One region of the Thermosinus carboxydivorans Nor1 genome, then DNA from elsewhere that is predicted to be linked to it. Evidence: riboswitches for the same ligand, from Rfam matches in the RefSeq annotation. Region 1 holds a riboswitch; the other holds the start of a gene.

Region 1 (7,423 bases):
ATGGAATCTTAGTGTAAAATTCATAAAACAATAAATCTATCAATTCCCTTGAATAAATTTTGGGAAGTGCCTGTTTAACGTCTTCAGCTGTTTTCTCCATAACGCTATTTATCTTCTTTATCAGTAACAATGTCTCCTCGGCGGTCTGCTCCACACCTTCCAGCATAAACAGTACCCATTCTTCCCAATTGCCCTTTGTCCTGACCTCTTGCAGTAATCTATAATATGCCGATTTGTTCCGGATAATATATTTGCTGAGATAAAGGATAGGACTATCCAGCAACTCTTTTAAGACAAGATACAAGACATTTATTATCCGGCCTGTCCGGCCATTGCCGTCATAAAACGGATGTATCATTTCAAACTGATAATGGACAACAGCTAACTTAACGAGTGGATCAATGTTATCAAAATCGTCGTTTATGTACCACTCAAGGTTAGTCAAAAAGAATAATATTTCCTTTTCGCCACTTGGCGGAGTATATACCACTTCCCCGGTAGCGGCATTTTTCAGCACGGTACCCGAAAGCTTTCTTATCCCGGCCCTGTTATTTTCGATCAACTGCTGAATTTCAATGATCATATTGGTTGTCAGGAGTTGTTTTTCCTTCACCAGCTTATAACCATGCCAAAGTGCGGTTCTATAGTTTACCACCTCTTTTGCCGCCGGGTTGTTATAATTCTCAAGCGACATCGCTTTAAACAGTTCGTCATGCGTGGTAATAATATTTTCGATTTCGGAGCTATCTTTGGCTTCGTTAATAGTTACAGCGTTAATAAGAATATTTTTATTTGGTATCATATCAGCAAATCCTTTAAGCTCCGCCAACGCTCTATGCGACCTTGCCAGTTGCTTTAACACCATCTTGGTTTCAAGCTCCGCTTCTGGCGGTAAAAGCTTTACTTGATCCATACAGCTTCACCTCTCTCTATTCCCATTATATACCAGGTAACGTTCTATCTCAATAAAATATGAGTAAAAAAATAAAAAAATTACCCATGTTACAAGAACATGAGTAACTTCTTCCCGTGTTTCTATTCTGTAAGCCAGATCAACATTATAAAGTTATAATCATGAAATTCGGCTACAAACATCTCTCGTTCAACGTTAGATAACGTATTCTTCAATAATATGCCTCTTTGGTGCACAATAATTTGGCCGCCACTTCTAACTTGAGTCATAGGCGGCGGTTCAATACAACAGTCAAACATAATGAAACTCGGCTTAAACTCGGTAACAAATGGGGACAAAATGGAGGCCATCCTCCAACAGACAATCGAACAGGCCAAAAATAAAAAGCAGGCATGACCAGCCTGCTTTAGTCTTTTATCTATTAATATTAGGTTTTATTGGCACCCGTTTTTAAAAGATTGTCACTAACTATCACCAACTTTACATAATAAAAGGCCTTGCGACATCCGCAAAGCCTTGATTTTCCTGGTGGAGACGATGGGATTCGAACCCACGACCTCATGAATGCGAACCATGCGCTCTCCCAACTGAGCTACGTCCCCACACCAATTGATTTCACGACACATATTATATTATATTTCCCGCCTGCCTGCAAGGTTCTTATACTAATTTAATTCTTTGCCTTTGGTTTCCGGCAGCAAGAAGTAGACGTTGACGGCGGCGGCGACGTAGATGAAGGCCAACAGCGCCAGTGCGCCAGAAAGACTGTATTGAGCGGCCAAGATGCCGATAACGAGAGGAGCGAAACCGCCCACGGCCCGGCCGGTATTAAAAATGAAGTTTTCTGCGGTGGAACGGGCTTCCGTGGTATAGTTTTCCGACAACAATGCGCCGTAGCCGGCCATCATGCCATTGCAGAAGAAGCCGAGAATAGCGCCGCCAATTAAAAGGTGCAGTGGGTCGGACAAATTGGCATACACCCACACCGCGGCCGCGGAAGCCAGTTGGAAGGCCATATAAGTTGGGCGGCGGCCGATTTTATCGGCAATATAGCCGAAGACGGCAATCCCCAAAATCATCCCTAGAACGGTGGCCACCATCCACATGCTCGTTTTGTTCAGCGTCAGCCCATGCTGCTTCATCAATACCGTGGGCAGCCAGACCATGATGCCGTAGTAACCCGTGTTCTGCACACTGGTCATCACCGTAAGAGCCAGCGTGGTCGTTGCCGTACGGCGATCGGCAAACAGATGCAGCAGTGGGAACTTGGTGGTCTTGTTGTAAAACGCCTGTTCCTCGGCAGTCAAGGGTAACTTGGCCGCAATTTTGGCCTGAAGGGCCTTTTTCTTTGCCTGTGTTGCCAGCCAGATGAGCGGTTCAGCCAGACCATAGCGTGCCCAGGCAGCGAACAGGGCCGGCACCGCGCCGACCAGGAAAACGGCCCGCCAGCCAAAGGCCGGTAGTACATAGGCGCTGACCAAAGCGGCAGCCACCACGCCGAGCTGCCAGCCGACAGCCACTGCCCCGGTCGCCCGCGCCCGCTTTTCTTTCGGCCACGTCTCGGTGACAAGGGTCATGCCGATGCCAAACTCGCCGCCCAAGCCCAAACCGGCCAGAAAGCGGTAAATGTTGAGTTCCAGGAAGCTGTCGGCAAAGGCCGTTAGGCCGGTGAAAACCGAGAAAACCAGAATGGTGAGGGAAAAGACACGCACGCGCCCGATATAGTCAGCCAAAATGCCAAAGCCATAACCGCCAAGCACCGCGCCGATCAGGGTCACCGTGGCCACCAACCCGCCCTCGGCGAGGGTCAGGCCGAAAGCACCGATGATCGCTGTCATGACAAAGGACAGGATAAGCATATCCAAACCATCCATTGCGTAGCCTAATACGGAAGCAAGCAGTACTTTCCAGCGGTAGCGGCTGCCGCCATCCGCCGCGCTGGCCTGGGTTAAGCTTTGGGGCAAGAAACGGGGGGGTTGTTGCTCGATAACCTTGACGTGGGTTTCCATACCTTCTCCTCCTCGTTTTTGGTACCGAGGCAAGCGAAAAAGGCTTCCTGTCAGTCGCACTGACAAGAAGCCTTTTTAGTATGCAAAAGCGCCAACAAGCTGCAATCTTAGTTACGCCGCCTACCTTGTCAGCCTCACAGGACTGATTTAAAGGTACCAATAATATTGATTTTGTGTTTATTATGCCACGCCGCCCCGCCCGCTGTCAACCCTGCCCTTATGGCAACCAAGTACGGCGTAAAGTACTGGCTAGATTGTTCTACTAGCTTTTATGCCGACTGTTCATAAAATCATTATTTCGGAAAATGGGAGACAATGTTTTCACACCTGGTTTTTGCCGCGGCTTCAAATTTTGCGCAAACTGTTTTAATGCAGCGCCATAACCATCCCGTTGTATTATTAGCCGGCCAAGGCTATAAAAAGCCAGTTTTTCCTGCTAAAATGAAACTTTCTTTCTGTAACAGATAAGCTATAATTTACTCTGTAAAACAAAGCAAAGCCGAATTCCGTATGGAAGCGGAGGACCCACCTTTTTGGGGTGAATTCTGCCACAAGCAGAAAGGATGTTTACCTCTCTTGCCATCCTAACCCGACAGCTAACTTCGTAGGCTAAAGCAAAGAGGTCGAAAGGCCATATATGGTCTTTTCTTTTTATGGAGGAAACAGTTGTTATGGCTATTAAAAAAACTCTGTTGGAAGCCGAAATTAACGATGCCTTTATTAAGTTTCAGCGCAGCCTCATTGGCCGCGGACCTACGGAAGCCAAGACTTATATTATTGATGATATGGTCTTAATCCGCCTAAAAGGCGTTCTGACGATCGAGGAAACCCATCTTGTCAAAACCGAAAAAGGGCGGCAAATAGTTAAACAAATGCGGCAGATTCTGCGCGAGACATTTAGCGAAGACGCTGAAAACCTGGTAGCCCGCCTCACCGGGTGCCGGGTGGTCAGCAGCCACAGCGACATTAGCACGAAAACGGGCGAGCGGGTGGAAATATATATTCTTGACACAAATTTAGAAAAACAACTCCGTGATGAAGAAAAAACCAAAGTGGACACATAGCTGGCGGACAAAACGCAGAAGCTGCACAGCTTAGGCGATTTGTAGGCCGGTGCGCGAGTAACAGCCGGGCGGCTTATATTGGCCGCAAAGGTCTGGTTGCTTACGCACCGGTTTGCTTTTTATTGAATAACTTCGGGAATACTGTGTTAACAACAATAGGTATAATGGAGGTTGTTGATAGTTTTATGATGCGTGAAATCAGGCGTTTGCTAATTGGCAGACCGCTGCATAATCAAGAGCTTAGTCACGAAAAGCTTCCCAAATGGAAAGCTCTGGCAATTTTTTCATCTGATGCCCTCTCTTCGGTTGGTTATGGTCCAGAACAGATTATGCTGATGCTTGCGGTTCCGGGGGTATTAGCGTATGGCTATATCGGGCCGGTCGCCTTTGCTATCCTTGTCTTACTGGCTATTGTAACTGTTTCCTATGTACAGGTAGCCAAAGCTAACCCCGGCGGTGGCGGCTCCTACTCCGTAGCCATTACTAACCTTGGTGAGTTGCCGGCCTTAACGGCAGCAGCGGCTCTATTTGCCGACTATTCCCTTACTGTAGCAGTAAGTATTTCCTCGGGTACAGAAGCAATCGTATCTGCCTTTCCCCAGTTAGTCCCCCATGCCTTAACAATTGATTTAGCCGTGTTATTTGGTATATTGATGTTAATCAATCTGCGCGGCGTACGCGAATCATCCAATGTTTTTGTCTTTCCTACGTATGCTTTTATTCTGGGAATGTTAGGGCTTATTGCGGCAGGTGTTTATCAGGCGTTTACGCAGCCAGCGCCACTCATCCCGCCCGCATCTGCCGCTAAGCAATGGGACTGGGCAGTAGCCTTTCTGATCCTGCGAGCCTTTGCCTCTGGCTGCAGTTCTATGACCGGGATCGAAGCCATTTCCAACGGCGTACCCATGTTTAAAAAACCGGAAATCCGCAATGCAACAATCACAACTTATTGGATGTCGGCGATCCTTGCCGTCATGTTCGCCGGAATTTCCTTTTTGATTATGCATTATCACATCATGCCGGTGCCTGATGTTACGGCACTCTCGCAGGTGGCCGAGTTAACCTTCGGTCGCAATTGGGCGTATTACTATGTTCAATTTACCACCATGCTGGTACTATATCTGGCCGCCAACACGGCTTATAACGGCCTGCCGCCCTTACTCTCCATTTTAGCAAAGGATGGCTATATGCCCCGTTATCTTGGCGCCAGAGGCGAACGGCTCAGCTTTTCCAACGGAATAATTCTTCTCAGCGTCATAGCCGGCCTGCTAATCACTATTTTCCACGGCAACACCGAACATCTAATTTCTTTGTATGCCATTGGCGTCTTTCTTTCGTTTACCATCGCTCAAGTCGGTATGGTTGTTTACTGGCGCCGCGAGAAAAGCAAAGGCTGGACCAGGCGAGCAATTTTAAATGGAGTAGGGGCCATCGTCACTGGTACCGTTGTGTTGGTCATCGCTATTACCAAATTCTTTTATGGCGCCTGGCTGGTGCTTATTTTCATTCCGACAATGATTTATATTTTTAAAAAAGTCCGTCACCACTACAACGATATGTCAGAACAGCTCCAGCTGCCGCCTGAATATACCAATCCTGCCAGCTTGCAGCACCCCCAAGCTAAGAACTTGATCATCGTACCAGTAGCCAGTATTACCCGCGTGGTAGCCCAATCACTCCAGTACGCCAAAACGCTTAGTCCCGATATCCTGGCAGTGCACATTGCTACCGATGACGAAACAGGTCGTAAATTTAAAGAAAAATGGGAGAAATGGAATCCCGATATCCGCTTGGTTATTATTTACTCTCCTTACCGGTTGGTAATTAAGCCATTGCTGGATTATATTGAACAGCTTGAAAGAACCAAGGCGCCGTCTGATTTTATAACCGTCCTGATCCCGGAATTCGAAACAAAAAAGTGGTGGCACAGATTGCTCCATAACCAAACGGGCTGGGTTTTGCGGACGCTGCTTATCTTAAAAGAAAACGTAATTGTCGCTACTATTCCTTATCACCTACAAAAATAAAATCGGCAACCAATAGCTAAAAGCATTGGCTTATAAGACCCATTTTGATATATTTTATAAAAAATTTTTATAGACAAATTTTACCTGCCAGATTATACTGAATTTAGCAAGTAGTATAACTTGCTGGTTATACCCGAGTGAGGGAGGGAAAAAACATGGCCTCTTACAATCCGGTGAACGAGGCTGTAATTGCAGAGCTGAAAAAGATCGTCGGGGAGAAATATGTGTGGACCACCCCCGAGAAGATGGAGCCCTATTCCCACGACGAAGTAACCGACCCCAAATATGTGAAAATGCCGGAAGCAGTGGTCCTGCCGGCCAATGCGGCGGAAATCGCCGAAATTATTAAACTTGCCAACCGCGAACGCATACCCGTTGTCCCACGGGGCGCCGGCACCGGCCTGGCCAGTGCCGCCGTGCCATTCAAAGGCGGCATCGTCCTGTCGTTGGAGCGGATGAATAAAATTTTGGAAATTGATACCATTAATATGTTTATGGTCGTTGAACCAGGCGTAACCACCGAGGCGGTGCAAAAAGCGGCCAACGCCGCCGGTTATCTCTATGCCGGCGATCCGTGCAGCGGCGACAGTTCCTTCATCGGCGGCAATGTTGCCACCAATGCGGGCGGCAATAAGGCGGTCAAATACGGTACCACCCGCCGCCAGATATACGGTCTGGAGATTGTCACTCCCGAGGGGGAAATTGTCACCCTGGGCGGCAAATGCATGAAAGATTCCACCGGCTATAGTCTCGTCAACCTGATTATTGGCTCAGAAGGCACCCTGGGCGTCATTACCAAGATATATCTGAAGCTGATGCCGCTTCCCAAGGAACAGATTGACCTGCTGGCCGTATTCCCTGATCTTACGACCGCAATCGGGGTCGTACCAAAAATCATGGCCGCCGGTATCACGCCCACCTGCGTTGAGTTCATGGACAACGAAACCATCAAGTGCTGCGAGGAATTTTTGCGGGAAAAACAGCCCCACAGCGATAATGGCTATTATATTATCATTAAGCTGGAAGGCGAAAATGAAGAACAACTTGAAGAACAAGCGGCCACCATTGACGAACTGTGCAGCGAAAACGGCGCTATGGCCGTGCTGGTCGCCGACCCGGCGAAAATCTGGAAAGCGCGCAAGGCGTTCGCCGAGGCCGACCGCGCCCGCAGCCTAGTTTTCTCCATGGAAGACATTGTCGTTCCCATGAGCGAAATCCCCAAAGCTGTTGAGCAAATCGCCGCCATCGGCCGCAAACATGGCGTAACCATGCACTGCGCCGGCCATGCTGCTGACGGCAATATCCACGTCAATATCCTCAAAGATAAGATGAGCGATGAAGAATGGAACCGCGTTCTGCCGGCCGTCCAGGAAGAACTGTATACGCTGGTTTACAGCTTAGGCGGTAAAC
Region 2 (7,423 bases), on a different contig from region 1:
CGGGCTCAACATTCTAACCGGCGAGACGGGAGCAGGCAAATCCATATTGATCGATGCTCTTAATACTTTGCTGGGGAGCCGCACTTCCGCTGACTTAATCCGCAGCGGCTGCGAATATTTCCGGGTGGAAGCGGTTTTTGAAATTAGCGCTGCCGGCGGTGTGGCCGCTTTGCTGGAAGAACAGGGTATTCCGATTGAAGAGGGGCAGTTAATTATTAGCCGTCGCTACACCCGGAGCGGTAAGAATACCATCATCGTTAACGGATGCCAGGTACCGTTGTCTGTCTTGCGGGAACTGGGCGGCAAATTGGTAGATATGCACGGACAGCACGAAAACCAGACCATGCTCCGGCCTGAATCCTACCTACCATTGGTGGATAGCTCCGATTCCCGGATTGAAGCCAAACTTGCGGAGTATAGCCGAATTTATCAGGAATGGAGCGGGGTGAGGAATGAGCTGCTCAAAGCGGAAAAATTGGCGCGGGAGCGAATGCAACGTCTTGATATGCTCAATTGGCAGACGGAAGAAATCGCCGCGGCCTGCTTGAAACCGGGCGAAGATGAGACGTTGGATCAAGAAATCCGCGTCTTGGCCAATGCCGAAAAAATTGCTACCGCCCTGAGTCGGGCCTATAACTTATTGCAGCAAGGGCCTAAAGGAGGCGGCGGGGTGCTGCCGTTACTTGCTGACGTTAAACGGGAGTTAGAAGCGGCGGCCCGTTTTGACCCGCGCATTCAAAAACAGGCTGATATTATCACCGAAGCGTTTTATCAGCTTGAAGAAGTCGCTAGCGATATCCGTCGGCACAGTGAGACTATTGACTTTGAGCCCCGGCGTCTCGATCAGCTTCAGGAGCGGCAGGACTTAATTCAAAAGTTAAAGAAAAAGTACGGCGCTACCATTGACGAAATCTTAGCATATTATGAGCAAGCGCTTAGCGAGCTGGCTGTCCTCACCCATTATGACGAGCATATGGCCGAACTTGCGGCGCGTAAGCAGCGTCTTGAGGAAAGAGCGCGGCAGGCGGCTGACGAGCTGGATGCCTTGCGCCAGCGGGCGGCCAAACAGTTGGCCGCCGAAGTAAGCCGCCACCTGCAGGATCTTGGTATGCCGAAAGCTCGCTTTATCGTGCAAATAACAAAAACGGCGCAGCTTGCGGCCCGGGGGTGCAATGAGGCGATGCTGCTCTTTTCCGCCAATCCTGGCGAGGAGCCTAAGCCGCTTCATAAGGTAGCGTCAGGCGGTGAATTGTCCCGCATTGCCCTGGCAGTAAAGACGGTATGCGCCAGCCGTGACGAAACCGGTGTAATGGTCTTTGACGAAGTTGATGCCGGCATTGGCGGTCAGACTGCCCAAATGGTTGCGGAAAAGATTGCCTTAGTCGCCGCTGATAAGCAAGTATTATGCATCACGCATCTGCCGCAGATTGCCTGTATGGCTGACCATCACCTTCTCATACGCAAAGAAGTGGAACAGGAGCGGACTACGACCCGTGTTCAAGCGCTGGATGAAACAGAGCGGGTTCTGGAGCTTACCCGTATGGTAGCCGGTGACAATCTGACCGACTTGGCAATCGAAAATGCTAGGGAGATGGTGGCCCTGGCAAAACGAAAAAAAGAAAAATGGAAAAATAAAGCGCAAGCTTGAGCTTGCGCTTTATTTTTCTCAAAAAACAGAGTAAACCTCGCTTAAAGTCAATTTATGCTATAAATTCCGGAATAATCCCGAATTCTTTCGGGAATTTATAAAATCAGGTAAACAAAAAACAGCACAACGATCGTCCGCACCTGGGAATTTAAAGCAAGGAGTGATGGCAAGGGTATGAGAGGCATCAACTGGCGCTTTGTGACCGGAATTATAATTGCAATCAGCATTGTTGCCTTTTGCTTAACGCCGCAGTTCCGCCATATTTATAGTCTTCCTCCCCATATGCGTATAATAGAAGGGGAAACGGCGTTGTTTACCGTCAATTTTCCGCTGACGGTAACAGTCAATTCCGATTTTGACCCAAGCATTCGCCTTCATTCCGATACACCGCTATATGCCCTTTCCCGGCCGGTATCGCTGCAGCCGGTAAAACTGGGTAAAGCAGTTGTCGAGTTTAGGTTGCTCGGCCTTATTCCCGTGCGGACAGTGCAAGTAGACGTGACGCCGCCGCTTAAACTAGTGCCGGGAGGTCATTCCATCGGGGTCGTCCTTCACTCTCAGGGAGTGATAGTAGTTGGCAATTCGCCGGTTCTCAGCCAAGACGGCCAATATTACACTCCCGCCAAAGACGCCGGTATCGCTGTTGGGGACGTCATTTTAAGCATTAACGGTACCCCGGTTAATAACGATGCGCAGGTAGCGGAAATCATCAATGAGGCCGGCAAAGAGAAAAGTCCGGTAGATATTTTAATAAAACGGGGCGATTCCCGCGCGCAAGTCACGGTGACACCAGTTTTATGCAGCGACACCAAAAGATATCGTATCGGCCTTTTTGTCCGCGATAGCGCAGCAGGTGTGGGTACATTAACTTTTTACGAACCTGTATCCCGAACATATGGCGCCTTGGGTCATATTATCACCGATTCAGATACGAACCAACCCATTGATTGTGAACAAGGCAAAATTGTTCTGGCAACAGTGTCGGGTATCCAGCATGGTAAACGGGGCCAGCCCGGGGAAAAAATCGGCGTTTTTATTGAAGAAGGGCAAATGCTGGGTGACATCCGTAAAAACACGCCCTTTGGCATTTACGGCAAACTGGAAACGTTGATTGAAAACAACTTATTTCATGAAGCTATCGCCGTGGCGTCGATGAGCCAAGTGCAGACAGGCCCGGCCGAAATGCTCACCGTGATTGACGGGCAGACCATTGAGCGGTTCAGCATTGAAATCCAAAAAGTAAATCTTCAGGAGGTACCGGAAGGCAAAGGGTTGGTAATTAAAGTGACCGACAGTCGATTGCTTGAAAAGACGGGTGGCATTGTCCAAGGCATGAGCGGCAGCCCTATTATACAAAATGGCAAAATCGTCGGTGCGGTAACGCATGTCTTTATCCACGACCCAACGCGGGGCTATGGCTGCTTTGTCGACTGGATGCTGATGGAAAGTGGTCTGTTGCCGAAAAAAGAGAGGCAAACAGTCAGAAAACTATTCAGTTTTTCAGGCTTATTTGGTGCGCCTGGCTGGGCGTTATTATCCTTGGGGTAATTTTGCATTTAAGATTGTTTCTCCTCATAACTATATCATGGGGGGGAAGGACATGAATTTTAAAAATTTATTTGTTTGCTTAAAGGCTGCGGCAGCACTTTCTGCTGGAAAGACCGTCAGGAAGGCCGTTACATTGAATTGACGGACAAAAATGAAGTATGTCCTGAATGCGGTTGGTGGAAATGTCACTATTGCGGTTCTTGCCGGTGTAATAAACTCAATGACGAAAGGAAAAGCGAACAAGACAACGAATAGATGAAATATAAAAAAATCAGGCGGAAAGGAGCGATTACGTTGCTGCGCGGAGTCCGGGGAGCGACAACAGTAGATGCGAATACGCCGGAAAATATACAGGAGCGAGTTCGCGAACTATTAACAGTTCTTGTCCGGGAGAATGGAATCGATACGGCCGATATCGGAGCGGTAATTTTTAGTTCTACACCCGATTTAAATAGCATGTATCCTGCCGCAGGGGCCCGGATTTTGGGTTGGACGGAAGTGCCGCTATTCGGCACCCAGGAAATTGATAATCCTACAGGTTTGGCTAGGTGCATCCGGGTACTCATACTGTGGAATACCGACCTTCCTCAGGGGAAGATCAGGCATGTGTATCTACACGGCGCGGCGGTACTGCGGCAAGATATCAACAGGCAATAAAATTCAGCCTAGAAAAAGGCTGTTTTTTATTGTCTGTAAATTTTAACAATATTATACAGTGAATCCCGCTCAACAGGAATGCGCCCGGCTTGACGGATGACATTGACCAGCCGTTCGATGCTTAGCGACTGCTCAGACTTACCGCCGGCCGCATGTGTGATTTTTTCCTCGTTTACCGTTCCATCCAAATCATTGGCGCCAAAGGCCAGCGCCAACTGGGCAATCGGCAAGGTAAGCATAACCCAATAAGCTTTGATGTGTTTAAAGTTATCGAGCATGAGACGGGCAAGCGCTATCATTTTCAGGTCTTCCCAGGCTGGAACCCGCGTGACCTGGCTTTCTAATGCGGTATTTTTCGGATGAAAGGCCAGACCGATAAACGTTTGGAAGCCCCCGGTCTCATCCTGCAGGTCGCGAAGCGCCAAAAGGTGGTCAATGCGTTCCTCTGGTGTTTCGATATGGCCGTAGAGCATGCTGGCATTTGTCCGGATACCGAGACGATGGGCCGTGCGCATGATAGCGAGCCAGTCTTCACCGCTGGCCTTATTTGGACAAAGAAGGCTCCGCACCCGGGGGCTAAAGATTTCCGCTCCGCCGCCCGGCATAGATCCAAGGCCAGCCTTCTTCAGGGTTTTCAGCACTTCTTCCACCGATTTGCCGGATATCTTGGCAAAATAGTGAATTTCAACAGCAGTGAATGCTTTAAGATGTAGATGGGGCAAGGCTTCTTTAACGGTGGCGATAATATCGACATAATATTCAAAAGGCCAGTCGGGGTGTAAACCGCTAACGATGTGTAGTTCGCGCAAATCAGGGTCCTCAGCCGCTTGGCGGGCGATACGGAGGACATGTTCTTTGGTCATGCTGTAGGCTTGCGGACTGGAGTTGTCACAGCCGAAAGCGCAAAATTTACAACGGGCAGTGCAGACATTTGTCAGGTTAATATGCCGGTTAACATTAAAATATACATAATCGCCGCTGACCCGTTGACGAACTTTGTTGGCAAGATAGCCTAGCCAGGCCAAATCATGTGAGTGGAGGAGTGCAAGTCCTTCATCACGGGACAAACGAAGACCTTCTGTGATTTTTGTTTCGATCTGATAACGAAATGCGTCGGAAAGCATGGCGACACTCCTTTCACTTAGCAATTCGCTGATGAATCGTGGTTTTCCTGTAGATATAGTAAAAAATGAGAAACCGGAAATTTTTTCAAGAAAAACCATTTAGAAGGATTATGTACAAAAATAGCGAATAATTCAGGTGAGCTATATAAAGCCTAATCCAGCTCAGGAGCGGGGGAACCATTACTGGGGTGAAACTCTTTAGGAGTGGGGTGCCTTCAACCCTAACCCGTCAGCTAACCTCGTCGGCTTAGAGAGGAGAATTGTCTTGGGTAAAGTGTTTCGGACGATGGTTCTTTTTTTGCTGCTGTTTATGACAGCAACCTTCGCCCACGCCTCAGGAGTCTATGAAGAAGGGGATCAAGGCCCGGAAATAGCCGCTATTCAGGCCCGGCTTAGAGAGCTTGGCTATCGGCTGGAGGTTGACGGCGACTTCGGCCAGGCGACCAAAAGCGCCGTAATCGCCTTCCAAAAAGACCGGGGCTTGGAAGCGGATGGCGTTGTCGGGGCCCAGACCTACCGCGCTCTCATGGGACGGGACATGCCGGTTAGCCGTGATAGTAGCGCTGCCCGGCGGGTCATTCAGACGGCCATGCGTTATATCGGCGTTCCCTATGTTTTTGGCGGTACGACTCCTGATGGGTTCGACTGTTCCGGCTTTACCCGGTTTGTGTATGCCCGGGCGGGCGTATACTTGCCGAGAACGGCTGACGCGCAGTTTGAAGTGGGTCAACCTGTATCTTATTCAAGATTACAGCCTGGCGACATGGTTTTCTTTTCCACTTATGCTCCTGGTCCTTCGCACAGCGGTATTTACTTGGGAGATGGCAATTTTATCAGCGCTACGTCCAGCCGTGGTGTGGTCATCGATCGCATGGATAGCAGTTACTGGGGGCCGCGTTATGTAGGAGCGCGTCGGGTGTTATAAGATTTGGAGGCCAGGCGCCTCCTTTTATTTTTCCTCTATTTGAGCAAAAATTGCTGTATGACAGAATGTTTGCATAGCCTGTGTTTAATGGTAGAAGAATAAAGAAAAGACTGGGCAAATTTTTTTTTATGCTTTTAGTAAGAAAGTTCCTATTTGTGATGAATCGTATATATTTTGATTAGAAGCGGAGTGAATTATCATGTTAAATGACCTGGTGCAGCAGCTTAAGGAAAAGGGGTATCGCATTACACCGCAGCGGCGGGCAATTTTAGAGCGGATACTCCAAACGGCGAAGAACTTGACAGCGGCGGAAATATGGCGTGAAGTCCGTCATCAGTATCCAGACGTTGGTCTCGATACAATTTACCGTAACCTGAATATTTTGGTTGAAATGGGGCTGTTAATTCCTATTGTCGGGCTGGGTAAGAACGGAACTCGGTATGAGGTAGCTTCCTCATCCCGGCATCATCACCATATTACTTGCATAAAGTGCGGTGAAGCGGCTTGCTTGGAATTTTGTCCTATTGATCCTGAATTTTTAATTATGCTTCGCCAGCATGGGTATGAACTTGTCCGGCACAATATTGAGTTGTTCGGTCTTTGCGCGCAGTGCCGGCAGGGTTAGGAGGGCAATAAATGTGCATGGTGCAGCTTGATGGCGTATGCTTTGCCTACGATGATCATCCCGTGCTTAACAATATATCTTTAGTGGTAGCCAGCGGTGATTTTCTCGTCGTTGTCGGTCCCAACGGGGCTGGTAAAAGTACGTTGCTAAAAATAATGGCGGGAATCGCTAGGCCACAGGGCGGCGAAGTTCGCATCGACGGACAGTCGGTAAGGGAAGCGCAAAGGCAGGGACTAATTGGTTATGTACCGCAGACCTACGGAAAGAACTCGGCCGGTTTTCCGGCAACAGTGGAGGAAGTAGTGGCATTGGGTTTGGTCACAGGCGGCGTTACCAGGCCCAGCAAGCAGTTAGCCACCCATATTGTAGAACATATGTTGGAACTTGTTGATATGGCTGACCTGCGCTCAAGGCGTATCGGTGAACTCAGCGGCGGGCAGCTGCAGCGAGTGATGGTGGCGCGAGCTTTGGCCGGCAACCCCAGGCTCCTTTTGTTAGACGAGCCGACTAGCGGCATTGATGCTGATGCCAGCGCCAAAATATACGAACTGTTGGGAACGTTGAATCGCAACTTGGGGATTACGGTTGTCATGGTTTCCCACGACATTGAAAAAGCCACCTGCTGGGCTTCGCGGGTGGCCTGCATCAATCGGGGATTATGTTTTTTGGGCAGTGGCCGTGAGTTTCGCGATAGCCACATGCCAGTACGCCACTTTTGGTATGAAACCGGGAGGTGAAAAGATGGAATTTCTCCAATACGACTTTATGCAGCGAGCACTTGCCGCGGGTCTCATTACCGCCATTGTCTGCCCGCTGATTGGTATGTTTGTTGTTATCCGCCGGCAGTCGCTTATTGGCGATGGGCTGGGTCACATCGCCTTTGCTGGCGTGACGGG

What was found. Region 1 has a riboswitch for cyclic di-AMP ahead of TCARDRAFT_RS00235 (DUF2294 domain-containing protein). Riboswitches for the same ligand answer to the same signal wherever they lie in the genome.
Region 2: another riboswitch for cyclic di-AMP. It lies ahead of TCARDRAFT_RS06240 (C40 family peptidase); the one in region 1 lies ahead of TCARDRAFT_RS00235 (DUF2294 domain-containing protein).

The regions. Positions count from the first base shown of each region.
Region 1 covers NZ_AAWL01000001.1:53,079-60,501, reverse strand. Annotated here, with positions in the region: gene TCARDRAFT_RS00250 (Fic family protein) at 1-913, opposite strand, end outside; tRNA gene TCARDRAFT_RS00245 (tRNA-Ala) at 1,440-1,515, opposite strand; gene TCARDRAFT_RS00240 (MFS transporter) at 1,579-2,922, opposite strand; cyclic di-AMP (ydaO/yuaA leader) riboswitch at 3,410-3,549, shown strand; gene TCARDRAFT_RS00235 (DUF2294 domain-containing protein) at 3,594-3,986, shown strand; gene TCARDRAFT_RS00230 (APC family permease) at 4,172-6,013, shown strand; gene TCARDRAFT_RS00225 (FAD-binding oxidoreductase) at 6,169-7,423, shown strand, end outside.
Region 2 covers NZ_AAWL01000006.1:94,738-102,160, reverse strand. Annotated here, with positions in the region: gene recN (DNA repair protein RecN) at 1-1,648, shown strand, start outside; gene spoIVB (SpoIVB peptidase) at 1,823-3,196, shown strand; gene aroH (chorismate mutase) at 3,491-3,853, shown strand; gene mqnE (aminofutalosine synthase MqnE) at 3,880-4,977, opposite strand; cyclic di-AMP (ydaO/yuaA leader) riboswitch at 5,117-5,240, shown strand; gene TCARDRAFT_RS06240 (C40 family peptidase) at 5,243-5,902, shown strand; gene TCARDRAFT_RS06235 (Fur family transcriptional regulator) at 6,102-6,527, shown strand; gene TCARDRAFT_RS06230 (metal ABC transporter ATP-binding protein) at 6,539-7,264, shown strand; gene TCARDRAFT_RS06225 (metal ABC transporter permease) at 7,269-7,423, shown strand, end outside.